Regions from separate parts of the Paenibacillus sp. SAF-068 genome, predicted to be linked through region 2. Evidence: riboswitches for the same ligand, from Rfam matches in the RefSeq annotation. Region 2 holds a riboswitch; each other region holds the start of a gene.
The links. A riboswitch is a leader RNA that binds a small molecule or an ion and turns the genes downstream of it on or off. The one in region 2 is predicted to bind cyclic di-AMP.

Region 1 (10,305 bases), on a different contig from region 2:
TTGTTCGGAACGGAGCACGGGGTCGTGTGGGGCAAGCCCTTTTATTTATTGAATTACGTGAAGCAACCTGCTGTCATTGTCGAAACCGGATTTTTGAGCAATGCCGAAGATCGAGCAAGAATGAGTGATCCCGTTGAGCAAAAACGAATCGCAGAGTCTATTGCGAGCGGCATTATTTATTATCTGTCGGTAGTGTAGGAGCAGACCCAGACTGCCATTGCCACACATCTCGAACCAGATCACCGATTCCTACAAACTCAACCTGCCCCTGCAGACGGGAGACGGATTCACGAATCACTGCGGAGGTGTTCAACCCCGTATGTCCGACATGACCAATGACAACACATATATTCTTGTCGATGGATCGCTGAGCTGCCAGATCCATTTGCTTGCGAATGTGTTGCTTGGAGTTTTGATCATCCAGGAAAATGTCATTACCTACAGGCGGCATATTCTTGGATATGGCAAGTTCCCCCACCACGGAGCGAAAGTTCGTACGGCTATCGACAAAGAAGAGGCCCCGCTCTTTGCATACATCGAGCACAATTGACATGATACGTTTGTCCGAAGTAATTTTGGAACCCATATGATTGTTCATGCCAATCGCGTAGGGTACATCATCAATCGCTTTCTCCACGCGTGAGCGGACTTCTTCGTCTGTCAGATTGGATGTGATGGCACCCGGGCCCAGCCATTCAGGTCTTCCTTTTTTAGGTTCCATGGGCATGTGCACAATCACATCCATCCCTTTTTCGTGTGCAGCTATTGCATCTTTCTTCGTTGTCTGCAAAAAAGGCATGACCGCTACCGTTAATTTAACTGGCATCGCCAGAATCTCTGACGTACCCTTCATGTCATTACCAACATCATCGATGATAATCCCTAACCGTTTGTGATTCGATGAGGAGTCTGAAGCTGCAGCTATTGGCCCTCCTGCCGTTATGCCTGCACAAACCACAATCAACAATGCCATGCAACCTGCAATGAATCGATAATGTCTTCTCTTTTCCTTCATCATGATTCCCTCCCCGTAAGTTTCTGTGATCTCATTGTTTGATAATGAAGGGAGTAATATGTAAGCCAAAGCCTTCCTTTATAACAAGCCCCCTCCCGCCGCTGGAGACCTGCATCTTGAGGCAACAACGCCATCATCCCCTCGTTTTCACCTTTACATTCACACAAGAACTGTCATTGAACCGCATAAAAAAGAGATTAATTAGAAAAAATACTGTAATTTGTCAGGTTTTCAAGGTAGACATTATTTAGTAGAATCAACAAATGAAAGACGTTAATACTTTTTTTATTTCTTTCCTATGATTTGCGAAAGGAGGTTTTGAAAGGGTTTACATGAAATAAATACCAGACTATCAGCTCTTCTTATTGTTATCCCTGGTCGCGGTTTCTCCATGTAACCATTTACCATTATTGAGGAGGATGAAAATAGTGAAATTCAAATTCAAAAAAACGATCAATGTTTTATTGGCCTGTTTAACAGCTCTGCCCCTCATGTTAAGTCCTACACAAGTTTCGGCGGCAAGTGATGCCAACATTAATTTGTCCTCGGAAAAACAACTGATCAAGGGCTTTGGTGGCATTAACCTCCCTGCCTGGATTGGTGATCTGACGCCTGCTCAACGTGAAACTGCTTTCGGTAACGACCAGAATCAGTTAGGCTTTTCAATTCTCAGAATCTACGTCGATCCCGATTCCAATAACTGGTATCGTGAAGTTGCCACAGCCAAACGGGCTATTGAAAAGGGGGCGATCGTATTCGCATCCCCGTGGAATCCTCCAAGTAGCATGGTTGAAACATTCAACCGTAATGGGGATACAAATGCCAAACGTCTGAAATACGACAAATATGCCGCATATGCGCAACATCTGAACGACTTTGTAACCTACATGAAAAATAACGGTGTAGATCTGTATGCCATTTCTGTGCAGAATGAACCGGATTATGCCCATGACTGGACCTGGTGGACTCCACAAGAGATCCTTCGATTCATGAAGGAAAATGCCGGTTCCATTCAAGGTACCAAAGTCATGGCGCCTGAATCCTTCCAATACTTAAAGAACATATCCGACCCAATCCTGAATGATCCGCAGGCCCTTGCCAACATGGACATTCTGGGAGCACACACGTACGGAACCCAGATTTCGAATTTTGCGTACCCTCTCTTTAAGCAAAAAGGAGCTGGTAAAGAACTGTGGATGACTGAGGTATACGTTCCGAACAGTGATAACAATTCAGCAGACCGCTGGCCTGAAGCACTGGACGTTTCCTATCACATGCACAATGCCATGGTAGAAGGTGATTTCCAAGCTTATGTGTGGTGGTACATCCGCAGACAGTATGGTCCGATGAAAGAGGACGGTACTATAAGCAAACGCGGGTATAACATGGCCCACTTCTCCAAATTTGTACGTCCTGGCTATCTCAGAGTGGATGCAACCAAAAACCCGGATACAAACACATTTGTTTCTGCCTACAAAGGGGATAACAAGGTCGTTGTCGTAGCAATTAACCGTGGAACTTCAGCCACAAGCCAAAAATTCGTTCTGCAGAATGGTAATGCCTCCACGGTGTCCTCATGGGTTACGGACAGCAGTCGCAACCTGGCAAGCGGGGCCTCGCTTACCGTATCCAATGGAGCCTTTACGGCACAACTCCCGGCTCAGAGCGTAACAACATTTGTTGCCAATATTACTGGCGGGAATAACGGCGGAAATACAGGCAGTGGCACTACGTATGAAGCAGAGACCGGAACGACACTTACGGAAGCTGCCATTGAAACGATCTATCCTGGTTACACTGGTTCCGGGTATGTCAACTTCAATGCAATGACTGGTTCAGCCATTCAATGGAACGCTATTAACAACACGATTACAGGCACCAAAAACGTAAAGTTTCGTTATGCGCTGGAAAGCGGAACCCGTAACCTCGACATTTTTGTTAACGGAACCAAAGTCATCAGCAACGAGCCCTTTCCGGCAACGGGAAGCTGGTCCACATGGATTGAAAAAACAATTCAGGTCCCCATGAACACGGGGACCAATACCTTGAAAGTTGTTACGACGGGAACAGAAGGACCGAATGTTGACAGCATTAATGTTACCGCAGCACAATAAATATCAAAAATGCAAACAAAAAAAACGCCTCAAGCGTTAGCTTGAGGCGTCTTTTTATTAGATGCGGTCGAGAGGACTCGAACCTCCACGGGGGGTTAGCCCACACGGACCTGAACCGTGCGCGTCTGCCAATTCCGCCACGACCGCATATTGTATCTTCTTTAATCTCGGCGACAAGAAATAATATATCATGCGGAATCTATCATGTCAACACTGAAAATAATAACATAAAATCCCGAACCAGACATTTATGTCGATTCGGGATTTACCTTTAACAGCTCATTGTTTGGTTCGTTAAAACGAAGGGATCATACAAATTACAGCTTGGAAGGCCAGTTGCCATACCATGCGTAACCGCCTCTTCTTTCTTTATCAATATCACTTAATTTGTATTTGACTACCCCATCACGACCAATAAAGATGGGTTTATCCGTTCCGATCTCATAGAAGCGTGCCCAAATCGGTGCCGCTTTGGAGTCAGCGATAATTTTGCTATCTCCATTTGCTCTTTCATACCTGTAACCCGTAATTTTCACCTTGTTAAACCATTGCTCTGCTCCTTTAATGGATGCGGTAATTTTCGCGTTGGCAGGTCTCGTTTTGAGAAATTTAACAATCGTTACACTCTCTCCAGCTGTCAGCGATGGTACTTCATAGATTCTTGCGCTTGCCGGTTTAAGGGAACTGGAGTCATGTTGTTGTCCCCATGCTGTCAGCTTACCGCCTGAAATGACCTGTGTATTCAGGATCGCATCTACGCCCTTAGCAACTGAATTTTTACTTCGATTGGCAAGTGTGCTGTCGATAAATGAGAAATCGCCTTTACGCGTTGCTACTTCATCCAGCATGTACATTACGTTGATCATGGCATCATCATTGTAAGTGATATGTTTGTGATATCCGGAGCTTTGATAGACTTGTGGCCATCCGCCGTTCGAATACTGCATATTGATCAAAAAGTTAATTCCTTTGATTGCAGCTGCGGAGTAACGAGGATCATTTGTCTTTTTAAATTCTTTCGCCAATCTTCTAATTTCTGAGTATGTAGCCTTATTGTCTATCGTGGACTTCGCCCACTCTCCGCTGGTTTGTTTATAATCTTTTCTCCAACCTCCATTCGGCAGCTGGTTCTTCAAAATATCAGAAATACTCGCTGTTGTACCCGATGCATCCGCAGCAGATACCGTCCCTACAGGAAGAACTGCCATTCCAACTGTTGAGAATACCATCGTGCATGCCAGAACAAAAGTAATTATTTTCTTCGCTTTCAAATGTAACACTCTCCCATGTTCATTTTGATAAAACCCAGAATTCAACCTTGCCTATAAGGCCAGTTCCTAACCTCCCTAATTTAGATGTATAACAAAATAGATCTATTTTCATCCAATATGTGGTTTGGATACTGAGATAATATGCAAAAAATATATTTTTGTCAATATATGCAACTTAATCAATATAATCTCTTTAATTCTACATAACGGAATAGTTCTTTCAACTCATGACAAACCTATTTATTTATCCAAATTCGTTCTAAACGAATCAATAATGACGTTTTTGTCATGAATGATACCCAAACTTAATCGCTTCTTGCATATAAAAACCGTAATTCCGATAACATTGGGGCACTAAGAAGGGCTTTAAATGGGTTTGACAATTACGCATTTATGCAATATAGTTTCAAATAGTTACAAAAACTTAATTATTCATTTGCCGAGTTTCATGTTTGAAAACGGGGGAACCATTTTGGGTGAATTATTCTTATACATAGGAAATATAGGGAACCTTCTACCGAACCCTTAGCTAACTCCGTAGGCATCGAAGGGAGAACATTGATTTTGAAAAAACTGATTATCTCCATTTTTGGAGCAGCTGTACTATTTACATCCGGGGCAACAAGCACAGAGGCTAGCAGTATCAACTCCGTAGTGAACAACATGACAGGTATACCTTACAAATGGGGTGGCACGACTGTAGCCGGCTTCGATTGTTCTGGTTTTATGAGATATCTCTTCAACAAATATAGTATTGAATTGCCACGTACTTCCCAGCAGCAAGCCAAAGCAGGTACTCCTGTATCGAAAAGCAACATTCGTACAGGTGATCTGGTGTTCTTCAATACGACGGGCAAAGGCATTTCACATACAGGTGTATATATCGGCGGCGGACAATTTGCTCACGCCTCCAGCAGCAAAGGTGTCAGCATCACTAAAATGACCAACCCTTACTTCAATGATCGTTACGTGACAGCACGTCGGGTAACTGGACAGTTTATGTATGATAAAATGTTGGGTAAAATGTAGGCAAAATTAATAAGAGGAGGCTCCGGATTAACCCGGAACCTCCTCTTTTGTTTGCTTCCCATTTATGCGAACAGTCCTTGGACTACCCCCATGTGCACTTAATGCAGCGCCTTCTGTACTCGCATCGCGCCCTGAGACAGGGCATGTCCGCCTCCTACAGCTCCGGCCACGGCAACGGTCTCCATGATCTCCTGATCAGTAGCACCCTTGGCACGGGCTTCTTCTACATGGTAGAAGGTACATACCTCATTGTTGGCGAACAATCCAATGCCGAGCGCAATCAGCTGTTTTGTCTTGGCATCAATCACACCAGGTTGAAAACATTCTCCCGTAAACTCATGATACGACTTGACCACACCTGGCAGCACATCGCTTAATGCTCCAATCTGATCCTTGTAGGCATGAACTTTATCATTCATCAATGTCATGGCTTGCAGCACACCCTCTCGGCTATAGTTACAGTTCTTCCTCACTGTACCTATCTTCTCTCCTGAGTGAGTCAATTATGCCAAGTAATCATGGTAATTCCAAACAATTAAACGTCTCATGGTTCAGCCATAGTGCTAGGCTTTTACTCACCAAGTGGGCTCTGGCGCGGTTCGCTGAACAACTGATATCGGTAACCACGATCCAACTTGACGACACGTCGATTCTGACGACGGATAAGTACTTGCTCCCCATCCCAGGCAACAACAATTCCGGTTACATCGTTCGATTCCAGCTCGTCCCGTACTACTCTGACTTTCTCACCTGACAGACGCAGGGCGTCCAATTCTGTATCACTAATCATGCGCATGGCTCCTATATTCCAAATTTATTTACAAAAAGAGACCTAAATGAAAAGTCATTTAGGTCTCACGTGACTGTATTGGACTGTCATGTCATTCGAAATTATGTCCCGACTGAAAGTTACCGCTGCGCGTGCTCTTTGCTGTCGTTCTTCTCGAACCAAAAATCAAGCACTTTGGCGGACATCACACGTTCTTCAAGGTACTCCACTTGATGCGGTGTAAATTGTTCTTTCCAAGAGAAGGACAACTCTTCGCATAAGCCTACAATCGTCAGTAATTCTGACCAGGCAACGTAGCGTTTGTACCAGAAAAATTGAGGATGTTCAATCATATAGGGATAAAGGTCATCGAATTCCGTATGTTTACAATCCAGGGCACGTTCAAAATGAACTTTCGATTCCGCCAGCTTATCATTAAAGAATTGTTCTGTTGCCGGTTGGTTCCCCATGGTGTTGCCTCCTCTCCCTAACATAACCCCATTATAAATGAAATCCGCGGTCATGCAAAGGCATAGTTCAAAAAATAGGCCCTATTCCTTTAAAATGTCACATTTCGTTATCGTCAAATTGTACTGTTCCATCATTCAGAGAACGAATGCGTACCAAGGCTTCAACCGGTATGCCCTGTTCACGAATCGTTCTTGCCCCTGCCTGAAAACTTTTCTCGACCACAACGCCGAATCCAACAAGTTCGGCACCGGAACGCTCAATTATTTTGATGACGCCACGAGCGGCATCTCCATTGGCAATAATATCATCAATGAACAAAATACGGTCATTCTCATGAATGAACTCGCGAGATACCATAATGTCCGTTACAATTCCTTTGGTAAAGGAAGGCACACGTTCACAGTAAGCATCAGGATCAGCCAGAAGTGTTTTTTTGCGACGGGCGAACACAAGTGGCACCCCAAGTTCATAAGCTGCGGCAAACGCAACCGGAATTCCTGAGGATTCTACCGTGATTACCCGAGTCACTCCACTTTCACGAAAACGGGCAGCGAACTCGCGTCCCATCTCCATCGTTAACGCAGGATCAATCTGGTGGTTCAACAGACCATCCAGCTTCAAAACTTGTTCCGAGATGACTACACCTTCTTGTAAAATTCGTTGTTTCAATAATTCCATGATTTGACCTCCCAAGCCTATCCTATGAGGTAAAAGTATCATATATCTATCTATAAGTTCAAGCGAAATTGCCTGGGTGCTGTCCTTGAGAGACAATTCAAGCCATAGCTCATGATCGATTGTCATGACTTTCGTGGGTCAAGCATACCTTGTACCATGGTACCCGCATGTCCAAACTAAACAGGGGCCTGAGAGGGGAAACACATGAAACAGGCATTTCGGGTGCTGCAGATCGCATTTACATACATCGGAACGGTTGTTGGAGCCGGCTTCGCTACAGGCCAGGAAATTTTGCAGTTTTTTACCCAGTATGGCAAATGGGCCACCGTCACCATAGGCTTATCCACCATGCTCTTTGTCTGGTTAGGTACCAAAATGATGCTGATTGCTCACGATACAGGGTCCCGCTCTTATGAAGATCTGAACAAACATCTATTCGGCCACAAGGCGGGTAAGTGGATCACGTGGGTGACCCTTCTCATTCTCATTGGTGTGAACAGTGTCATGCTTGCCGGAGCAGGTTCCGTTTTTGTCGAACATCTGGGTTTGCATTATCAAACCGGTCTGATTGTCACACTTGTAGGGACATATCTGCTTCTCGGTCGGGGCATTCAAGCCATCCTTCAAATGAATAGCATTGTCGTTCCCATGATGCTCCTGTTATCGCTGCTTATGATTACAAGTACCATCCATCATCCAGGTGCTTCCCGATTCATCACACTGACCACAGACTCAAACCCTATTCAAGTATGGCTATCTCCACTGCTGTATACTTCGTTCAATCTGGTATTAGCTCAGGCTGTTCTGGTACCCGTTGGCAACCAGATTCGCAGTCGGAATGTACTGAAGTGGGGCGGCGTACTCGGTGGAATTGGCGTAGGTTTCATGCTCATGGCAGCTCATTTTGCCATGTCAGCACAGATGCCGGGCATCATCCAATTCGAAATCCCAATGGGCAGTATTGCCTTTCAACTTGGATGGGCAGTGCAATCTGTATATGTATCCCTTATTTTCATGGAAATATTCAGTACCTTTGTAGCCGATATCTATGGAATGACCTTGCAACTCAGACAACATATACGTGTCCATCCCCGTTTCATTACATTAACCATTATGCTGTTGTGTTACTCACTCAGTCAGTTTGGGTTCAGTTCGCTGCTATCCATCCTTTACCCGATCTTCGGAAGTATGGCATTGATCTGGGCTGCCAAATTGGTACTGAATCGCTGGGGCGCCTTTCGTGGACGCAACAAAATATAAACGGTCATGTGCTTCTTTATGAATATGAGCATCCTTTTGCATCATAACTACAACTCATTGCGCGAACTGTTTGCTTAAACAGGACAAAAAGCCGCTGTTTAGCTCAGCGGCTTTCACTTTTTGCTCTTTTTCCTAGGCTTTGCCGGGAAACTGTAGATACATCTTTTTCAGCTCATTCACCGATCTGCCGAGCGAGTAATGTGTTTTGGCTTTTTCGCACGCTGAACGGGCAAGTTCATAACGATAAGCCGGGTCCAGCATCACCTTTTCAAGTGCTTCAGCCAGGGCAGAAGGATCTTCTGCGGGAACTAGCAACCCATTGCTACCATTCTCGATCTGTTCCGGGATACCACCTACATCCGTACCCACAAGGGCAAGACAACTCAGCGCAGCTTCAGCGAAAACGGAACCAAAGGCTTCTGCCCGTGAAGGGAGTACAAAAATATCAAAGAATGGCATAAATTCTTCAGGATGCAGTGTGTAACCATAGAAAATGGTTTCATTGTAGATCCCCAATCGCTGCGCCAATTCTTCCAAATCAGGACGAATCGGTCCATCTCCAATAATATGTAACACATAATCATGACCTCGGCCCTTCAATTCGGCGCAAGCTTTGAAAAGAATATCCAACCCTTTCGCCGGAACAAGCCGACATACCGTGACCAGCTGTGGTATCGCATTATCATGAGGAATCGGCTTAAACCGCTTCTCATCAAATCCATTGGGAATCACACCGATGACATCAGGTTCCTTCACGTGGGGAGCCAGATAACGACGGAACGAATCCGACACGGTTAAAAGGCGTACTGCCTGATGTTCCAGCTCACCATATATCGCGAGCAGGAATCGATGCTCCGGTCCATCCGTTTCAATGCGTCCATTAAGGATTAATTCTCGTTCATAACTGGAGTGAATCGTCTGAATGAGGGGTGTGTCCGGGAATACCGATTTCATCGCAAGTCCTGCAATCGGGTGGTGAGCATGGATCAGATCATAGGACTTCTGAATACGCAGTTTGGTCCACCATAGATAATCACGATAGGTTTGAATATATTTTTGGACAACAGGACTATCCTGATATTCCGTCCAGTCAAACGTTTCGAACTGAACTTCCTCTCTGCCCTTGTTGCGAATCCGCTTCGGCAACGAGAACAGATCCATCTCCCACCTTGGGGCTGTAAATCTCTCTTGCATATACGGAATCATAGAGGATACACCTCCGGGCTGCTCCGGAGGAAAGAAAAGCGCCTGCAGCAATTTCACTGTTAGTTTCCCCCTTTCTAACTTACGTTCTGTTCATACATCTCCATTCATGATCCATTTATCTCTGAATACGGCTCTACTATCCATTATGACATAGGGAAGCCGGAACATCTATATTTCGAAAGATACTGCAAACTTTTGGCTATTTAAACCGCTCAATCTAAGCAATACGACTAAGCATTTGTTCACCAACTCGTATATACAACATATTCATGAAACATGTCCCTCAGAAGCAAAAGCTTTAAACCAGCAATCAACGCCTCGCAATTGTCGTCAACCTATTCATTGGAAAGTCAGAATTCTCAGCCGAGCAGCTCCACAAGCTTCTCATATGTACTGTAACCATCTGTCTCACCCAAAAAGGTATAACCGTTCCGCGCATAAAAAGCATTCAACGTCGTATTGTTCGCTCCACAGTCCAAGCGGACCGTGTGT
Region 2 (10,305 bases):
TTTGACCAGTGCTTCAGCCTGTCCGGCATCCAAAGTTACTTCCGGCATGGTTGGCTTGGCTTCTTCAGCCACTTCTTCTTTCCCTGGAAGCGTAAACATTAAAACAATAGCTAAAGCGCATGCTGCAAAAAATACTCCGCTCATGATCCATTTGTGCATCCCTTATGTCCCCTCCAGAATGAAAGATCATCTAACCTGAAACTATCCATATCATTATAACGGAACCTGTACTGACATCATAGCATTTTGTGGGAATTTTTTGAACTAATCACATAACAAGGGGCAGAAGTTGTTTTTTTTGCAATAGATTCTAACCACGTGGCCCTTCATAGACCATGCAGTGGAAGGGCATCAAGCCGCTCGGAGTCTGTCGTTCGTATGTATCCTGCGTGACAAATCCACTCTTCAGATAGACTTGAATGGCACGAGTGTTCCAAGTGAGCACTTCCAGATCAATCTCATTCGTGGGATTTCGGCGAATAGCTTCCTGTACAATGGCCGTGACAAAGGCTGTCCCTTGACCCTGTCCGCAAAGCTCTGGATGCATCCCGAGGCCAATCCGGGTTACCCCTTGAAGTGGGAAGTATTGAGCAAATCCACTTATACGATCATTCTGATCCAGGACGATCGCATATTGCTCCTGCCGCAGTTGTGCATCTCCGAATTCCACTTCCAGCGCTTTCATCTGCTCCCAGGGGAGCCAGCTATAGATATTGTAAGGCGGATCATACTGCCAACTGCAGATGAGCTCCGCATGTTCTTCTTGCATCGGTACAACATGAAACGTCACAGGGGCTTCCTTCATACGTCTGCATGCTCCTTTCCTTGACACAGAACTCTTAGTTCACTCTACAAAAGAGATATTGATTTGGCAAGTTTCCCTTTACCAGAAAAAATATGAAACAAAAGTTCCGGTAATTCCGTTTATATTATAACAGGGTGGGTAAAAACATCATAAGGGCACGGACGAACGAACGCAAAATGAACCTGTTAATGTGGCAGGATATACCCCGAGTGTAACTTGCAACATGAATCAGGATGGAAGCACAAAAAAACCGCCGGATACATTCCTGCGGAGAATGTACCGGGCGGTTCTGTTATGCTTCTTGTTTCGTTCCAGTATGGTTCATGGTTACAGTATCATGTTGCTCAGCTTGTCCCTAGTCAAGGGCCAGTGATTCATACGCGTCCGTGCTCATAATCCGTTTAGCGCCAACATAACGATTGGCCCAATAACTTTCACTCAATGCACTGATCGTAACGCCTTTGGAAGAAGAGGAGTGTGCGAACTTTCCATCCCCTACAAAGATTCCTACATGTGATACGCCTTTACCTGTAGTATTAAAGAATACCAGATCGCCAGCTCTCATTTCCATGCGGGATACGGAATCACCCATGTCGAATTGGGAACTCGATTGGCGTGCCAAATCAATCCCCAATTTGTCGAATACATACCGTGTAAATCCGGAGCAGTCAAAGCCGTTAAGCGTTGTTCCCCCACTTTTGTATGTAGTTCCCATTGCTGAATCAATTACTTTATCCATTTTTGAATCTGCGAATGCGCTACCTGCACCAAGCGATAATGCGAATGTGATGCTAAGTACAGCTGCGGTTAATTTCTTCTTGAACAAGAGATATTCCCCTTCCAACGCCTGCGAGGTTAGCTTAAGGATTCGGTTGAAGGTCCCCTATGATCCCTCTGTAGCAAGATCAATTCACCCATAACTGGTTCCCCCGCTTCCCAGGTGCCAGGAATTTGGCTATGCTAGTTATGCACCTGCGAAATCAAGAAATGACGATTTAATTTTAAGTAGTTACAAATATGAATGTAAAGATTACAAAGTTGTTACTAAAAACTCACTGCGATTATTGTAACAGAGGAGTGCGGCTTTGGCAACGTTTAGCAAAAAAATTAGCAAAAAAAACCTCGACCTTTGACGGGAAAAGGTTGAGGTTTGCCTATTTATAAGTACATATTAGGCCATGAGTTTAACATGTGATGGTAACAATTTTTAAACTATCTGCTCTCACCTTTGGCTATTTTGGACTGCCATAATCGGAAATGGCTGCATATTTTCCACAGACTCAATAAACATCTGGCTAGTGGATACGTCTGTTGTAGTATAAGTCCGGTAAGCCCCGTTAATAACCATGATGCTGAAGTGAATGCCCCGAAGACGAGCAGATGAATTCCGCCCAGCAGGAGTGCAATGCCGATTACGGCGAAGAGATGACGCAGTGCAATCCAGAGTGCCATGAGAGTACCGTGAGCCCCGCCTTCTCCTTCAGGTGCCGAGACACCGAACTGCATGTAGAGCAGGGCATGGTGGATCACCCAACCATATACAATCCAGGCAGCAACATAAGGTATACCAGGCACAAGTAATTGAAGGGAATGGAATCCATCCATGAGGATCGAGTAGAGCTTCGGTATGAGCCAATAGGCGGGCAGAAGTATCAATAATGTACGTATGGTGTGGAGCAGCAGCATCGGTTTCCACAGAATTTTGATTCCGCGGACGAATGGGATACGCTCCTCTGTAGAATTAAAGTGCTGAAGGGAGTAGAGCAGTCCGGCCTGAATGAGGGGGCTGATCAACATGCGAATTAGCAGCATGCCCCCCAGGATCCATAGATAACGATGAACCTCCGGATGGGTAGACAGGTTAAGTTGGCTTTCCATTTTGAACAAAAGTGTACTCAGCTCCCCGGCATCAGGATCTGGATAGCGCAGGAGAAGTGGGATGACCGCCGATTGTACGATTCGATAGAAGAAATATCCCCAAATGAGTTGATAAAGAAATAAGAGTGACGCAATGAACATATGCTGACGGACGAGAAACCAGCCTTCACGTATTTTCGCTTTCACCGTTTCCACCTCACCATGACAGACCTCCGAATATGGCTTCTATTAGTTTGGTTACACTCATGCTCCAGCGGGACTTCGTCTGCTCATCCAGTCCGGATTTCAGGAAATTGTTCATATGGCGGTTCTCCAGCACGATCGTGTACAGGGGATCGGTCATGGCCCAGGTTACGGGGGATGTGTGCGTTAATTTATAAGTAATGCGATCTTCTTTGCCATCCCATTGCTTGGTGAGGGTGTGTCCGTCTTCAAAAGCAATTCGAACAGGAACCGCGTTGTAATCACTACCTTTTTTTGCGATCGTCACGGATGACTCGTACAATGTTTGGCCGTCTTTCTGTACAGGCGTAACACGAATCTTCTCTACAGCAAAGTCAGCCATCCCGTTACCATAGACGTATTGATCAAAATAATCAGACCAGGAAGTGCGGGTCACTTGTTCCACAACGTTCTGAAAATCAGCCGAAGTGGGATGTTTGAAGCGGTACTTCTTCACATAGGTAGAGAGAATGCGTTCCATCTTTTTTGTGCCGACTTGATGTTCAATACCCAGCAATACAAGCTTGCCGCGTGTGTAAACATTGGCAGCATACTCATTCTGTGAATCGAACTTCCAGGATTCCTGTGTCAAAGACGAAGGAGACGTAATCAGGCCTGATTGTACCGGCAGATTCGGAATCAACCCGTATTCCTGCTCCATTAATTTGTCTTCTGCATAAGAGGTGAATCCCTCATCCAGCCAGGCTTCCTCGAATTCGTTGCTGGCAACCATGCCATAGAAATACTGGTGTCCGATCTCATGGACTACGGTACGTTCCAGGTCATAACCTGGAGTAGTATCATCGGCTCCAAAGGCTGTAACCAGCGTAGGGTATTCCATACCTCCAGCACCGTTCCCCGCTTTGGGTGGAACAACGATGGATAAGGTAGCGTAAGGATATGGGCCAAACCATTTGCTATAATTGGCTAGTGCGGCTTTAGCGGCGTAGAAATAACGTTCTTTCAAATCCTGATGAGCAGGATCCAGATATAACTTGATTCGTACACCGGGCACATTGGGTGCAGAAAAGGGTTCCTCGGCGTAGACAAAATCCGGTGAAGCTGCCCAGGCGAAATCATGCACATCATCAGCATAGAATTGATAGACCTTTTCTCCGTTCTTCACCACAGCTTGTTGTGTCGGAAATCCGGTAGCAGCAACTTTGTATGTTTCAGGCACCCGAATACGCACACTATATATACCGAAGTCGGCGTAAAACTCTGAATTGCCATGGTATTGATGCAGATTCCAGCCCTCCGTTGTCCGTCCGCGTCTGCCCACAGGCTCATATGCACTTAATTTGGGGAACCATTGACCTGCCATGACAAAATCATCGGCAGTTCCCATCCGGGCGAAAATTTTCGGCAGATTCACCACAAATCGGGTATGGATTGTAATGCTTTCCCCGCCTTTGACGGGTTTGGGCAAGCGTACTTTAATGAGTGTGGTGTCCTTGATGTTTCCGTCATCTGGTTGCACATACTGCATCCGGTGCAGCAGAGAGAGCCCGTCCTCCGTTTTCATTTCGGTAATGTTCATCGAGCCATAACCATTGGTAGGCATGACATCACCCCGAAGTTTTCCACCGGATTCCTTCATAAAGGTGGTGTCAGCAGAAGAGAAGGCGTTGGGATACATATGAAGGTAAAGTTCGCTGACGGTTTTTTTACCTGGGTGTGTCCAGGTAATCGTCTGAGTTCCTTCCAGTACGTTCCCTTCGACCAGTTTTACATCCATGTGATATTCCACAACACGGTTGCTGTACACTTCGGCAGTGGGGGTCTGTACACTTTCTGGAGGTGCTGGCGTTGGGGCTTTTGCCTTGGGCTTGCCCGATTCCGGGGCAAGTGTTGGCAATTCGGAATGAGTTGAGTGAGTATAACCCAGAGTGATCCATATCCCTCCGGCCAGCACACACAGGGCCAGGGATGCGGTGAGCCAGCTCTTGGCGCGTCGTGGAATCATCGATAAATACCTCCCGTTGACAAGCATCTACAGCATGTATATGTTTGCAATGGGCCAATTATTAGTTAAAATATTTGTATCAACCCTTGGAGGCTATAAACATGGACCAAAACGAGCAAAACGGCAAAAAACAGATTGCCTTGAATATCGTTAGTGCAAAAAGCAAACATAAAGGCTTCGGTGCAGGCTCCATTGATCTGAATAACCTTTCTCCGGTCATTATTGATAATGGCGAAGCCAAAATTGATATTGGTGCGATGCATGCGAAGAGTAAAGTGGAGCGCAATATCAAGTTCTCGACGAATCGTGAGGATGTACCCAACGGACGCCAGGTATGGCTGGTGTGGGTAGCTGTGGATCGCACGGAGCAGGGGCAACTGTATGGTGGAGCAACGGCATGTGAGATGTGGATCGATACAGAAGCAAGACGTGGATGGAAACTGCTGGCTGAACATGTGAATCGCATGGATTATGCCATGAAGCGCCGTTTCATGCTGGATGAGCTGGGGCCTGAAGATAAGGCTGCTCTCAAAACGCTGCTGATCTCGCATAACGAAGAATGGTGGAACGCTTCTCCAGATGAATTGAAAGAAGCACTCGCCTAAGGCAGAACATTCAACAAAATATATAAAAAAAGCAAAAGGCCCCTTGACCGGAAAGTTCGGTTTGGGGTTCTTTTGCTTTTGCATTAACCATATTCATTAACCTGAATAATTATGAGTTTTCATCCGGAGTGAATTTCCAAACGCTCAATATACAAAGTGGTCATGGGTGACGCAATTAAGTCATCGTGCATTTGCGTCATTCTACCCACCAACGTTTGAAATCACCCCACCAGGAATGTTTCTCTTCCTGTATGCCTTGTTGATTCTGTACCCGACGGGCCTTCTCATCCTCTCCAGAATCCGAATCATCCGTCGTGCCATGACACACCTCTGTCGGTTCAGTGCCATCAATAAAAACTTCCAGCCGTTTCTCTTTACAACCGTTGCCTGCCAGCTTGCCGGATTCCGGGTCGATATAGACACTTACGACATGATCAGGCACGGTGAAAATTTTGGGTGGTACACTCGCAAGTGCTTGCTCTGTGAACTGGGCAAAGATTGGTGCAGCCCGGCGGCCATCCGAAGTCGAGATGGCTTTGCCTTGGTCGTACCCAACCCATACGGCGGTAGAGAGCTCCGGTGTGAATCCAACGAGCCAGGCATCCGTATTGGTCGTGCCTGTCTTTCCGGCGACCGGACGTTTGATCGCGGCTGATACCCGGTTACCCGTTCCCCCATTTTCAAACACACTTTCCATCAAACGCGTTAGTACATAAGCTGCCGCAGGCTCCACTACGGTCTCAGCTTTGGTTTGAGGCGACTCATAGAGTACGCGTCCTGCTGCATCCGTCACTTGCAGAATGGCGACAGGTGGCGTCCGTTGTCCACCAGCAGCAATGACGGAAAAGGCAGACGCCATCTCCAGCGGGCTAACGGGTGAGGTTCCCAGTGCAAGAGAGGGCACGGCGCTCAGGTTGCTTGTAATGCCGAGGCTTTTCGCCATACTCACCACTTGCTCAGGACCGATCTGCATAATGGTGTTCACTGCGTAGATATTGTCTGAAGCGGCGATCGCCTGCCTAAGATCAATTTCACCCAGATACTTGTCTCCGAAATTGCCAGGTTTATAGGTTTTGCGGTCATTATCATAATGAAACAGGGTAGGTTCACTGTTGAACATGGATGCACTGGTAAGCTGCTTGGACTCCAGGGCTGCCAGATACATAATGGGTTTAAACGCCGAACCTGGCTGGCGTGTGGTCGCCAGTACATGGTTAATCTGGTTGGTGCGGTAATTCTTGCCGCCCACCATGGCTTTAATGTAGCCCGTCCGAGGGTCGATGGACACCAGAGCTGTCTCCAGCTCACTTTTGGCATCCATACCCTTCGCTATGGCGTCTTCAGCAGCTTTTTGTACACGCAGATCCAGAGTGGTGTAGATATTCAATCCCCCATGATCCAGCATCGCTTCACTGATTCCCAGTTCTTTGATGGCCAGATTACGGATATAGTCGCGGAAATACGGAGCACTTTCCACCGTTTTACGTTCGCTTTCCGGTTTGAATGCAAGCATTTGCTCATAAGCTTTATCTGCTTCGGTTTGGGTAATCTTGCCGATATCAGCCATCGCATTCAGCACAATCTTCTGCCGGTCTTTGGCATTTTTCATATGGTTATAGGGTGAATAGTAGGTCGGTCCTTTCGGGATGCCTGCCAGCATGGCGCTTTCTGCGAGATCCAGCTGTTTGGCTGATTTGCCAAAATACATTCGCGAAGCTGCTTCGATTCCGTACGCACCGTGCCCATAATAGATTTCATTCAGATACATCTGCAAAATTTCATCCTTGCTGTATTTCATCTCCAATTGTGCAGTGTACATGGCTTCCTTGGCTTTGCGGGTCCATGTTTTCTCATGAGATAGATATAGGTTACGAGCCAGTTGTTGAGTCAACGTACTCGCGCCTTGTGACATCTGCATATGTTCAAGGTTAACGAGCACAGCTCGTCCCATCCCTTGAACGTCAAAACCGTAATGATTATAGAATTTGCGATCCTCTACAGCCAGAGTGGCGTTAACGAGATCCGGAGCGATATCCTCCAGTTGAACGGGAACCGAGTCTTTGCCACCTGCGGAGAATGTAGCGATCACTTCACCTTGACTGTCCAGCAATCGTGAATTCCGGTCAGAGTCTGCGAGGGGCAGGCTTGTTGCGTATAGGTACACCAATCCTGCAGCGGTGGCAAGCATAGCCAGCACGGCGAGCAGAGAAAGGTTTTTAATGAATTTACGTACACGGAACCCGCGTTTGCGGGTCTTTTGATTTGGCTTGGTCATGGAACGGGCTCCTCTCTTTTCTTCCAGTATGGGACTTCATTGGCAGGGATATTCAATCGGGTGCATAAGCAAACAAAATGTAGCATTTTCGCCCGGAAAAACCGTTTTGCAGTATAAACGTCAATCGCGTATAATGCAAAAGGGTAATGAAAAGGTAAGATTCGGCACAAGATACTAAAGCGCGTAAGGACGAACAGACGAATGGTCATTGATTCATTGATTAGTCAGACGCTCTGCACGCTCTGGTCAATTTAATCTATATAATGAAGTGAACCGCGGACCTTTCCCGCAGGCCGGCAATCATAACGCGATATGTCGCCGAACGCTGGACGTGCTTGGGCGAACCGATTATAGTGCACCGCGCTTTGTCGGGTATGGCTGATCATTAACTTTACGGAAAGAAGGTAGAGATTATGGAATTGTGGTTTACGGAGAAACAGACCCCGGTATTCGGGATCACCGCGAAGATTAAGCAGACCTATGTTACAGAGAAAACGGATTTTCAAGATTTGGCCATGGTAGAAACCGAGGAATTCGGTAACATGTTGCTTCTTGATGGCATGGTGATGACGACCGTAAAAGACGAATTCGTATATCACGAAATGGCGGCACATCCTGCGCTGAACACTCACCCGAATCCAAAAAAAGTTCTGGTTGTCGGTGGCGGCGATGGCGGAGTCATTCGTGAAGTGATTAAGCATGCTGCTGTAGAAAAAGCAGTTCTCGTCGAAATCGACGGTAAAGTCATCGAATACTCCAAAAAATATTTGCCTGAAATCGCCGGCAAGTTGGACGAGCCTAATGTTGAAGTGCTCGTAAACGACGGCTACATGCATATTATTGAACATAAAAATGAATACGATGTGATCATCGTAGACTCTACAGAGCCTGTAGGTCCGGCCGCTCCATTGTTTGAGCGAGGTTTCTATCAAGGCATCTACGAAGCGTTAAAAGAAGACGGAATCTTCGTTGCCCAAACGGACAATCCTTGGTTCAAGGCGGATCTGATCCAGAAGGTGAACAAAGACGTCAAAGAAATCTTCCCGATCGTACATGTGTACGGCTGTAATATTCCAACCTATCCAAGTGGTTTGTGGACATTCACCATGGGGAGCAAGAAACATGACCCGCTCGAAGTGGATGAGACTCAAATCCCGGAGATGGATACCAAGTATTACTCTCCGCGTCTGCACAAAGCAGCATTTGTACTTCCTAAATTCGTGGAAGATTTAACGAAATAAAGGGGAAATCATTAATGAAACTGGATCAAGCTTATTCAGGAAACGTATTTATTTGCAGCTCTGAGGATTATGAGAACTCGAAAGCAGTTATCTATGGTATGCCGATGGATTACACCGTCAGCTTCCGCCCGGGTTCCCGTTTCGGCCCATCTCATATCCGTCAGGCATCGGTTGGACTTGAAGAGTACAGCCCGTATCTCGACAAAAGCATTGTAGACATGACGTACTTTGACGCTGGAGACCTGCTTTTGCCTTTCGGTAACGCGGGACGCAGCCTTGAGGTAATTCATGAATACATCGGAAGTCTGCTTGCTGACGACAAATTCCCAGTTGGTCTCGGTGGTGAGCATCTGGTTACTTGGCCAGTCATCCAACAGATGTACAAGAAATACCCGGATCTTATCCTGATTCATATTGATGCACACGCTGACCTTCGTGAAAACTATGAAGGCGAGCCATTGTCCCACTCCACACCAGTGCGTAAAGCAGCTGAGTTGATGGGTGGCCAAAACATCTATCAGTTCGGTATCCGTTCCGGTTCCCGTGAGGAGTTCCAGTATGGTCGCGAGAACATCAACTTCTATCCATTTGAAGTGGCAGTTCCGATGAAGGAAGCTCTTCCGAAGATGGGCAACCGTCCGGTGTATGTGACCATCGACATCGATGTGCTTGATCCGTCAGCAGCACCAGGAACAGGTACAGCAGAGGCGGGCGGTATTACGTCCAAGGAACTGCTTGAAGCCATTCATATGATCGCGGGATCTGATGTAAATGTAGTTGGTTGTGACTTGGTTGAAGTTGCACCAATCTATGATCCGACACAACAGACACAGATTGTAGCTGCGAAGCTGATTCGTGAAATGCTGCTTGGATTCGTGAAGTAATTACAGAATAATGATAGACATAACGCTCTCTGTCTGCGCCGTTTCTAATTAGCGCAGGGGAGGGCGTTTTTTTATCGTTCATGTTAACTATGTCCTCAACTATTCCGACTTAAAGAACGGACTGGATAATAGAACTAAAACGATTCTGCCAAACGAAATTACGAAGTTAAATTAAGTTAACTTAACTTAACTTAATTTAACTTCTGTGCAGAGCTATGCTATACTGACTACATAAGTATTCAGTAGTATATTAATTGATATATTACATTCGTGAAGTATATGGTGATCGGGTTCGACCATATACTAAAAAAGAGTCTTCACCGCGCCAACGGCAAAGACTCTTAGGACCCGAAAGGCTGTGGACTGCCACGGCGCGCATGAATTAAATACTGTTATTCAAGCGAAACCCACCGTCAGGCGATCAACCTT
Region 3 (10,305 bases), on a different contig from region 2:
ATAAAGGTTGCTTCGGGGTGGAAACTTGGAAAAGAAAAATCTGTTTACGCACATTCATGAAATGGAAACCCAACTGGGTCAGTTGCACGGTGATTTAGGAGAGTTAAAAATGATTGTGAAGGAGCTGCTTGAGGATAATCAGCGGCTTACCATCGAGAATGAGCAATTACGCAAACTGCTCAAACGTGAGGCTCCGGCAGATCTGCCGATCTCTTCAGCACTCGCTCCCGTAGCAAGACCAGCAGGTCCAGCTACAGGTGAAGATGTTGTGGGTGAAGGCTATGATAATCTGGCCCGGTTGTATCACGAAGGCTTCCATATCTGCAACGTCTATTATGGACATCTGCGGACGGAAGGTGATTGTCTGTTCTGCCTGTCTTTTTTGAATAAATGAAGTGACCGTAGGGATCCCCTACGGTTTTTTTTCAAGGTTATAAACCTAAAAATAACAAACATGAGATATAGAATACCGGAGGATGAGCGTAATATATGAAAGCAAATGAAGTGGCGTTACAGGAGTCAGAGCGGATTGATGATCTGCTTTCTCATGATTTAAGAATCATTCAAAGTGATGAAGTGTTCAGTTTTTCGATGGATGCGGTATTATTGGCCCGGTTTGCTTCCGTACCTAAACGGGGTCGTGTACTTGATTTGTGTACGGGTAATGGGGTGGTCCCCATTTTGCTTACTACACGTACAAAGGCTAATCTGGAGGGGATCGAAATTCAGCCTCGTTTGGCTGATATGGCGCGTCGCAGTGTGCAATTAAATGAACTCGACGACGCGATTATGATTCGTGAAGGTGATTTGCGAGAACTGGTGAAAGAAACAGGACATGCTGTATATGATGCAATAACGGTTAATCCTCCATATATGCCTCTGAATGGAAGTGATCTCAAAATGAACACACATCAGGCAATGGCACGTCATGAGATCGGATGTACCCTGGAAGAAGTGATTCAGGCTTGTAGTCGCCTTGTACGTAATGGCGGCAAAGTATCGATGGTTCATCGACCTCAGCGTCTTGGCGAGATAATCTCGCTCATGCGTGAAAATAAGCTGGAGCCCAAACGGATTCGGATGGTACATCCCCGTGCTCATCTGGAAGCCAACATGGTATTAATTGAAGGTATGAAAGATGGTAAACCTGAAGTAAGAATGCTTCCGCCACTCATTGTCTACAATGAAGAGGGGAAATATTGCGAAGAGATTATGGATATTTATTATGGCCAGCAACATGCTGAGCGTACTACGAAAGGAGGACTATAGATGACTTTGCATATTCAGAAAAGTTATGCGGAGCAGCTTGAAGGATCAGGCAAGCTATATCTGGTTGGGACACCTATTGGTAATCTGGAGGATATGACCTTCCGAGCCATCAAGACATTGCAGAGTTGTGACATCATTGCAGCGGAAGACACACGCCAGACTCGGAAGCTGCTTACCCATTTTGAAATTACACCTTCGATGTTGTTCAGTTATCATGAGCATAATAAGGGGGCGAGTGGACCTGAACTGATACGCTATATAATAGAAGGAAAAAATTTGGCACTAGTCAGTGATGCCGGTCTGCCGGCCATTTCGGACCCAGGTTCCGATCTTGTACAGCTTGCACTGGACGCCGGAATAACGGTTATTCCCATTCCTGGACCCAATGCTGCTTTGTCTGCTCTGATCGTGTCCGGATTACCGACGGAGCGTTTCACATTCGGCGGTTTTTTGCCGCGGGAGAAAAAGGACATGCGAAAAGTGCTGGAGGCTTTTGACGAATCCAACGGGACTTTGTTATTTTATGAATCCCCTCACCGTATTCGAAAAACATTAGTCCACCTCGAAGAAATTCTGGGTGATCGCTCGATTGTTCTGGCTCGTGAACTAACCAAGCGTCATGAGGAATTCGCAAGGGGTACTGTGAAGGAATGTATAGACTGGCTTGAAGAACATCCACCTCTTGGCGAGTACTGTTTGCTGGTAGAGGGTATTAAGGAAGAGGAGCGTAAGGCTGAGCGCGAAGCATGGTGGCAGCTGATGTCCCTCGCGGATCATGTCAGTCATTATGAAGGTGAAGGACATAATCGCAAAGATGCGATGAAAAAAACGGCAACCGATCGTGGACTGACGAAGCGGGATGTATATAATGCGTTAATCGAGTAGCCAATCTAAGCAACTATCTTCTGTCATGGGGAGCATAACCTGAAAAGAACCTTTTGCAACATCAAGGAACCCATAACAGGGCAAAAAAATACCTTCCGCGGTGGGGTTCACACCGGGAAGGCCATTAAGGAATATTAAAAAGGTTAGAAATAACAATTTAGATAAGTCCAGTATATCTGGTTTTTCTTATTTTGTCACAGGTGCAGGGATTTCGGAAATACATTCGTTACAAACAATTTTACCTTTGAAATAAGTAACGTTCTCTGCATTACCACAGAAGATACAAGCAGGCTCATATTTTTTCAACATGATGCGCTCGCCGTCAACGTAGATTTCCAGAGCATCTTTTTCACCAATACCGAGCGTACGGCGCAATTCAATTGGAATAACTACCCGTCCCAGTTCGTCCACTTTTCTTACAATACCTGTTGATTTCATCATTATAATCAGTGCTCCTCTCAGCTAACTATCATTGTCATTATTCGACATTATTTTATGTTTTATGATACTCATCATACCAACGATTCCCAAAACAGTCAACCTTAAAATTAGCTTAAAATTAAGGCTGTTTTTCACAAGGTTACTGGTGGTAAGGGATTGGCAGTCATTTTTCACATTTAAACATCAATGTCAACTTTGTCGATTTGGAAAACGACAAAACTACGTTATTCGACAAATTTCGTCATAATGTGTCGAATCTTAGATGAATCGCAGAGCCCAAAGCGTTAATATAAAAGAAATTAAAGGAGTGAGTCGACATGGAACAACGTTTAACGGAAGAGAAAGTATTCAAAGATCCGGTACATAATTATATCCACGTGCAAGATCCGGTTATATGGCAGTTAATTAACACCCCGGAATTTCAGCGTTTACGCCGGATTCGTCAACTGGGTACATCTTACCTTACCTTTCACGGAGCAGAGCATAGTCGGTTTTCACATTCACTAGGTGTTTATGAGATTACACGCAAGATCATCTCTCAATTTGAAAGAAGTCATTATTCGGATTGGCCGAAGGAAGAAAAGATTGTAGCTCTGTGCGCAGCTCTGCTTCATGATCTCGGGCATGGGCCATTCTCTCACTCCATCGAAGAAGCTTTTGACATGAATCACGAGGATTGGACTTGTCGCATTATTACAGGTGATACCGAAGTAGGGGCGATCTTAAGACGGTATGCTCCTGATTTTCCTGAGAAAGTCGCGTCTGTCATTCAAAAAACATATGAAAAACCGATTGTGGTGAACTTGGTGACCAGTCCGCTTGATGCAGACCGAATGGACTATTTGCTCAGGGATGCTTATTTTACAGGTGTAAATTACGGCACGATTGACCTTGATCGTATCCTTCGGATGCTGCGTCCCTATCATGGACGAATTGTAGTCAAGGAATCAGGCATGCATGCTGTGGAGGACTACCTCATGTCTAGGTATCAGATGTATTGGCAGATTTATTTCCATCCGGTAACTCGTAGTTCTGAAATTATATTGCGGCAAATATTCAAGCGAGCGAAAATACTCATACAGCATGGTTTTCAATTTCGCTTCATGATTGATCCACTCCCTCAATTATTTGCAGGAGAATTATCTGTAGATGAATATTTGCAGTTGGATGAAGCATTAATTCAGACGGCATTTACGCAGTGGCGCAAGGAGGACGATACTGTTCTGAGTGAGTTATGCGAACGTTTTATGGATCGCAAGTTATATAAGTATGTAGAGCTTGAACAGGTCGACTTGACAATGATGGAAGAGATTCGGGAAGCTTTTGTACAGGCAGGCCTTGATCCCGAATATGATCTTGAAATTGATTTTCCTTCAGATAATCCGTATGATGTGTTTCGTCCGGATGAATCCACCGATAAGCAGATTCTTCTTCTGGATCGACAGGACAATTTACGTGAGTTGTCAGAAGTATCAGACATTGTCCGTTCCATCAGCGGGCTTCATCGAGGGAAACATCATTTGTATTACCCGCAAAACAAGGTGGATGCGATTATTCATGAATTACCGTCACATATACGCCCCTATTTCTTGTAATCATGTGGGTATAATCCAATGAAGAATTTCGAGATCAAAAGACTTTCTAAAAGAGCTATTTTTCATGATACAGTAATCTGCTTTAATGGGGCGTATATGTAGATCGACATAATTTTGTAAATGAAAGCAGGCAGAACGGGCACAATCAGCAATATATAGATCAGAATATTCGTATTTCTTCTATATATTGTAGTTGTGAAGAAACAAACGAAATAATGTAATGCACAGATTACCCAAAATGTTTTATATAGGAGTCAATGAATTATTGAATTTTACAAATTTAACTTTCAACAGAAGATAGTCGTTATTTCGACATGAAGGGAGATACAAACATGATGCTGTTCGACACACATACACATCTGGATGCACCACAATTCGACGAGGACCGCGAGGACATGATTCAGCGTGCTGTTGATGCGGGAGTTGGTCGCATGATCAACATTGGCTTTAACCGGGAGACGATTCCAACGACAATGAAACTTGCTGAGACATATGACTTTATCTATGCAGCTGTAGGGTGGCATCCCGTCGATGCGATTACAATGCAGGAGGGCGATCTGGAATGGATTGCATCTTTATGCAAGCATGAAAAAGTGGTTGCTATCGGTGAGATTGGATTGGATTATCACTGGGATACTTCACCGAAGGAAGTACAGCATCGCGTATTACGACAACAAATTGCTTTGGCACGTGAAGTGAACATGCCGATTGTCATCCATAATCGGGATGCACATGAGGATATCATAAGAATTTTGCGTGAAGAAAAGGCGAGTGAAGTTGGTGGTGTGATGCATTCGTTCTCGGGCAGCTGGGAAACAGCGAAGAGTTGTCTAGATATGGGCTTCCATCTCTCCTTCGGAGGACCAATTACATTCAAAAATGCAAAGCAGCCCAAAGAGGTGCTCGCGAAGGTTCCGATGGACCGGTTTTTCATTGAAACAGATGCTCCATATTTGACACCTCACCCTTATCGTGGGAAACGAAATGAGACAGCGCATGTACGTCTGGTTGCAGAGGCAGCTGCGGAAATTAAAGGCATTTCAGTCGAGGAAATTGCTGCAATAACCACCAAAAATGCCATGGAACGATTTGGAATTCGTTAAAAAAACGAGTAAATGAGGTGAAAAAGGCAGGTAAGCGGAGTTAATTTGCCCTTTGATCCAAATAAATCAAGAATATTACAATATTTTAACCAAATATTCAGAAAAACGTACTTGATCAACGCTTTACAACATGCATCAAAACAGGATATCATCTTTTCAGTGAATTGTTGTGCGGAAAATTGGACAGATGTTCGGGGGATGAACAAAGGGACACTTTCCGATGAAACAACATTACTTTCATGAATCAGTCTCGCTGAGTCTCCGTTAACGGAGAGCGGGGGAACCAATAGGGCTTAAACATCGGTGAATCTGGCCGATGCGCAACGTTCGCTGACCCAAAAGCAGCGTATGGAACTGCGAAGCCGTATTTGATTTCTTCTTTGGGTCTCGGGGTGAATTCAAGGGCATCCGCCATGAGCGGGTGACCTAAGATAGGGCGGCTCTCTTTCGCCCGAACCCGACAGCTAACCTCGCAAGCGGAAAAAGAGAGGCAACCTCGTGCATGAATTTCCGATATTCAAAATCATTCGGAAGCCACGAAAGAGTTCCTCTTACACTCTTTCTTTGGCTTTTTTGTTTTTGAATAAAAGAAATGTTGTCATCATACGGTAGGTATTCAGGAGGATGACATCATGTTGCGAAGATTGATTCATGGTGCAGAACCGGATTATGTTGGTCCAATCTGTGTTCTGTAGAAAATTTGGTATAGTCACGTCAAAGACATCATGCATTACTTTAGACGGCGAGGCTATGAAGGAGGACGGAGAAGTGGGCACATTCCAACCAGAAGAGACCCATGAGTCACGATCATCCAGTAAGTCTTTCGCGTTGCGGTGGAAGCATGAGAACATGCGTCAAATGGCATTGATCGCGATTTTCTCAATTGCGCTTACAATCATGATCTTGTTAGTCGTTTACGGTCAGGCCGGGAAACAAATTTCACTGGTTATTGATGGCAAAGCTCAGGTGGTAGAGACTCGTACAGGAATGCTTCAGGAAATGCTGGAGGAGCAGTCGATCACAGTCAGCCCTCACGACAAGGTATCCATGTCCATGAACGGGGCAATTACAGATGGAGACCGAATCGTTATTGAGCGGGCCGTTCCAGTCAACATTACGGCAGACGGAGACACCAAGACTCTGTATACAACGGATTCATCGGTAGAAGATGCAATTCAAAAATCAGGTATTCAAGTTGAGAGTAATGATAAAGTGTATCCGGCGCTTGGAACTGCTATCAAAGCGGATATGAAGATCCGTGTAGTGCGCGTAACAAAGCGTACAGTGGATGTAGAACAACCGATCGCTTACAAAGTAATTAAAACGGCTGACCCCAGCTTGTACAAAGGGGATAACCGTGTCGTTGTAAACGGCAAAGAAGGTACACTTGTACAGCACATCGAAAAGGTATTTCAGGATGGAGAATTGGTCTCCAAAAAAATGGTCGGCAAATCCGTCGCGAATAATCGTGTAGATAAAGTGATCGCTGTCGGCACCAAAGCAAAACCGGTCGTGAAAAAACCTGAGATTCAGACCGTATCGGCACAAACTTCAACAACCAAAAAGGCTACAACAACGAACTCGAAGAAAACATCTGCCTCGGGCAGCAAAGTGATTACCGTATCCGGGACTTCTTTTAAATACTCCAAAGTACTTAAAAATGTATCCATGACTGCCTACTCTTCCGAAGAGCCTGGCATTGGCACTAAAACAGCTTCCGGTACTCGTGTAACGGAAGGGCGCACCATCGCGGTTGATCCCAAAGTCATTCCAATTGGCTGGTGGGTATATATCGAAGGTCTGGGCTTCCGACGTGCGGAAGATACAGGCGGTGCCATTAAAGGCAACAAAATTGATGTATATTATGACAGTGTGAAGCATGCCCTGAATTTTGGACGCAAGAAAGGCAAGACGGTCTACGTGATCGGTCCGGTGAAGCCGGAAGCGAACTAAAATCGTTTTACTTTGAAATGGGAATGCTATAAAATAGTTGCATGAATGATTCATGCGGAATATGCGGCGGAGGGGTCTGAATTCAGTCTCCCCCGCCGTTTGGCAGAGAAGAGGATATTCCTCTTCTTTTTGCGTTAGAAAGGAAGAAATGGAACATGATAAAAGAAGTCATTGTGGTGGAGGGCCGTGATGATACGGTAGCCATCCGTCGGGCCGTGGAAGCCGATACAATAGAAACAGGTGGATCAGCCATCAACCAACGTATTCTGAAGCGGATAGCGCTTGCTCAGGAGAGACGGGGAGTCATCGTACTGACAGATCCGGATCATGCCGGCGAACGCATTCGTAAAATCATTGCGAATAAGGTGCCTGGCTGCAAACATGCTTTCATTCCGGAAGCCGATGCAACACGCAAAGGGGATATTGGGGTGGAGAATGCCTCACCGGAGGCGATCCGTCATGCTCTGGCACGCGTACATACTTCATACGAAGGTGCTCCGAGCCTGATCGATTGGGAGGACCTGATCGCGGCAGGACTTATTGTGCATCCGCAGGCTGCTGCACGTCGCATGGAGATGGGCAATCTGCTGGGCATCGGATATTGTAACGGTAAGCAGTTCCACAAACGTCTCAGTGTATTTCAGATTACACGGGAAGAGTTCTCTACAGCATTAGCGCAAATTGAACGTGAAGGATTGTGAGCATATGAAGGATATGGAAGAGACGATAGAAATTGCAACGCCCAAGCGAACTAAAGAAATTATTCAAAGACACGGATTCTCATTTAAGAAAAGTCTAGGTCAGAACTTTTTGATCGATCAAAATATACTGAACAAAATCGTGAATGCAGCCGACTTGGACGAGTCCAAAGGTGCGTTAGAGATCGGACCAGGCATTGGGGCTCTTACCGAAAGACTCGCTCGGGTAGCAGGCCCTGTCACAGCCGTAGAGATTGATCAGCGCTTGATCCCCATCCTCGGAGAAGTGATGCAGCCTTATCCGAATGTACGTGTTCATCATGGAGATGTGTTGAAGCTTGATCTGGCGGAGTTGTTTAATACTGATTTTGCATCCGTGGATAAAGTCAGTGTCGTGGCGAATCTGCCCTATTATGTAACAACTCCCATTATGATGAAACTGCTGGAAGAGAAGTTGCCAGTGGATAGCATTGTGGTCATGATCCAAAAAGAAGTGGCTGAACGTATGGCTGCTGCACCGGGATCAAAAGACTATGGCAGTCTGAGCATCGCAGTTCAGTACTACAGTATGCCGGAGCTTGTGTGTATTGTGCCACCTACGGTCTTCATTCCCCAACCTAATGTGGAATCAGCGGTCATTAAGCTGAAGGTGCGTGAGCAACCACCAGTGGAGATCCCGGATGAAGCACACTACTTTGAAGTGGTACAGGCTTCTTTTGCCCAGCGGAGAAAAACAATCTCGAATAACCTGAAGGCACGTTTCTTCACGAAGGAGAACCGGGACCAGGCAGACATTCTGCTGGAGCAGGCAGGTATCCAACCATCCCGACGCGGAGAGACGTTAAGTCTGCAAGAGTATGCTACACTCAGCACCGTCATGTGGGAAGCAGGGGTGCGTGTAGCGCTGTAAAATTTGAATGAACCAAACCGGGTCTCTGCCCATACGATGGGGTAGAGGTGATTACGTTGATGAATATCGGAGACTTGGTCGTTCGGAAGTCATACGGCGGCGATGTGACTTTTCGGGTGGAAGGCCTCCAGTTGGATGCTGCGGTCATTAAAGGGACTGAGTTCCGGCTGCTTGCCGATTCCCCGGTGGACGATTTGATACAGGTTCCCTACGAACCGCAAAGCGCCAAGACAAGACAGGCGCATATTAAAGCTCATCAGACCCTGTCCCGTCTGCAGCAGAATCGCATGGAACAGGCGGAGCGGAATCGTGAAGGTCTGGCACAGGATTGGTCTGCTCAGCAGGAACCGGCTTATTTTGAAATGCCCGGAAAGGTGCTTCATCTGGATGGAGATCCGAACTATCTGAAAAAAAGTATGGATCTCTATGAGCAACTTCGTGTGCCTGCAGAGGGACAATATGTCCATGAATCGGCAATGGCAGATACCTTATACCGTTTATTGCCCAAAGTACGTCCGGATATTGTAGTCATTACGGGTCATGATGGGGTGCTAAAGACACGTCAGCCCTATGACTTATATAGTCTTGGTAGCTATAAGAACTCGCAAAATTTTGTGGCGGCGATTCAGGTGGCCAGACAATATGAACGCCATTTGGACGCACTCACTATTGTAGCAGGTGCCTGTCAGTCCCATTTTGAGGCACTGCTGCGCGCTGGAGCGAATTTTGCCAGTTCTCCAGGCAGAATTCTCATTCATGCACTTGATCCAGTCTATGTGGCAGCCAAGGCCTCCTTCACATCTGTGCGGGATACGGTCAACATGAGTGATGTTCTACACAATACCATTAGTGGTAGCCAAGGTGTGGGTGGTGTCGAGACAAGGGGGAGTTACCGGGTAGGTCTGCCGGGGCTGAATGATTTATCCACGTTAAAAGTGAATCCTTCGGCAGTCTGATGTAGGCCATTTAAAGTCCCAATTTGGGGCTTTTTTTGTTTGCAAAAAAATTCATTGACAACAACTTTTTGATGCTGATATAATAATTAGTTTTGATTTGACAATGACTGTAAAATCCGGTATAATGGACAAGAAAAGAGGTGGTCGTCGACAATGGCTAAAAATACGCTGTTGGATATCAAACGCAATCTCGATGCACATATTGGTCAGAAAATTATGCTGCGGGCTAATGGTGGCCGCCGTAAGACCATTGAACGTACGGGTGTATTGGAAGAAACGTACCCTTCTGTTTTTATTGTTAAGCTTGATGAGGAACAAGAAACCTTCAAGCGAGTATCTTATAGTTATGCGGATATACTTACGGAGTCTGTGGAAGTCATGGTTTTTGACCCGGGCAGTCAGACGCATAGCTCCTACATGGAGACGTAAGTATCGTTTTACAGGCGATTCGCCCCACAAGGCGGATCGCTTTTTTGTTGTTTTACAAAATTACCA

Region 1: another riboswitch for cyclic di-AMP. It lies ahead of ACTHPG_RS05485 (C40 family peptidase); the one in region 2 lies ahead of ACTHPG_RS27815 (C40 family peptidase).
Region 3: another riboswitch for cyclic di-AMP. It lies ahead of ACTHPG_RS27230 (ubiquitin-like domain-containing protein); the one in region 2 lies ahead of ACTHPG_RS27815 (C40 family peptidase).

The regions. Positions count from the first base shown of each region.
Region 1 is NZ_JBQCJX010000001.1:1,215,291-1,225,595, reverse strand. Features, by position in the region: gene ACTHPG_RS05510 (N-acetylmuramoyl-L-alanine amidase family protein) at 1-198, shown strand, start outside; gene ACTHPG_RS05505 (divergent polysaccharide deacetylase family protein) at 173-1,018, opposite strand; gene ACTHPG_RS05500 (carbohydrate-binding protein) at 1,435-3,129, shown strand; tRNA gene ACTHPG_RS05495 (tRNA-Leu) at 3,192-3,276, opposite strand; gene pelA (pectate lyase) at 3,447-4,409, opposite strand; cyclic di-AMP (ydaO/yuaA leader) riboswitch at 4,828-4,959, shown strand; gene ACTHPG_RS05485 (C40 family peptidase) at 4,965-5,429, shown strand; gene ACTHPG_RS05480 (carboxymuconolactone decarboxylase family protein) at 5,528-5,857, opposite strand; gene ACTHPG_RS05475 (hypothetical protein) at 6,001-6,219, opposite strand; gene ACTHPG_RS05470 (hypothetical protein) at 6,339-6,668, opposite strand; gene ACTHPG_RS05465 (xanthine phosphoribosyltransferase) at 6,766-7,347, opposite strand; gene ACTHPG_RS05460 (YkvI family membrane protein) at 7,552-8,607, shown strand; gene ACTHPG_RS05455 (glycosyltransferase family 4 protein) at 8,740-9,870, opposite strand; gene ACTHPG_RS05450 (GNAT family N-acetyltransferase) at 10,173-10,305, opposite strand, start outside.
Region 2 is NZ_JBQCJX010000012.1:17,589-27,893, forward strand. Features, by position in the region: gene ACTHPG_RS27805 (c-type cytochrome) at 1-159, opposite strand, end outside; gene ACTHPG_RS27810 (GNAT family N-acetyltransferase) at 311-805, opposite strand; gene ACTHPG_RS27815 (C40 family peptidase) at 1,161-1,631, opposite strand; cyclic di-AMP (ydaO/yuaA leader) riboswitch at 1,635-1,772, opposite strand; gene ACTHPG_RS27820 (hypothetical protein) at 2,018-2,869, opposite strand; gene ACTHPG_RS27825 (M1 family metallopeptidase) at 2,880-4,871, opposite strand; gene ACTHPG_RS27830 (YwhD family protein) at 4,973-5,476, shown strand; gene ACTHPG_RS27835 (transglycosylase domain-containing protein) at 5,673-7,751, opposite strand; gene speE (polyamine aminopropyltransferase) at 8,165-8,992, shown strand; gene speB (agmatinase) at 9,007-9,876, shown strand; gene ACTHPG_RS27850 (hypothetical protein) at 10,304-10,305, opposite strand, start outside.
Region 3 is NZ_JBQCJX010000010.1:47,835-58,139, reverse strand. Features, by position in the region: gene yabA (DNA replication initiation control protein YabA) at 26-394, shown strand; gene ACTHPG_RS27255 (tRNA1(Val) (adenine(37)-N6)-methyltransferase) at 490-1,269, shown strand; gene rsmI (16S rRNA (cytidine(1402)-2'-O)-methyltransferase) at 1,270-2,154, shown strand; gene ACTHPG_RS27245 (AbrB/MazE/SpoVT family DNA-binding domain-containing protein) at 2,341-2,595, opposite strand; gene ACTHPG_RS27240 (HD domain-containing protein) at 2,913-4,190, shown strand; gene ACTHPG_RS27235 (TatD family hydrolase) at 4,523-5,293, shown strand; cyclic di-AMP (ydaO/yuaA leader) riboswitch at 5,535-5,788, shown strand; gene ACTHPG_RS27230 (ubiquitin-like domain-containing protein) at 6,062-7,246, shown strand; gene rnmV (ribonuclease M5) at 7,402-7,947, shown strand; gene rsmA (16S rRNA (adenine(1518)-N(6)/adenine(1519)-N(6))-dimethyltransferase RsmA) at 7,952-8,854, shown strand; gene yabG (sporulation peptidase YabG) at 8,914-9,810, shown strand; gene veg (biofilm formation stimulator Veg) at 9,964-10,239, shown strand.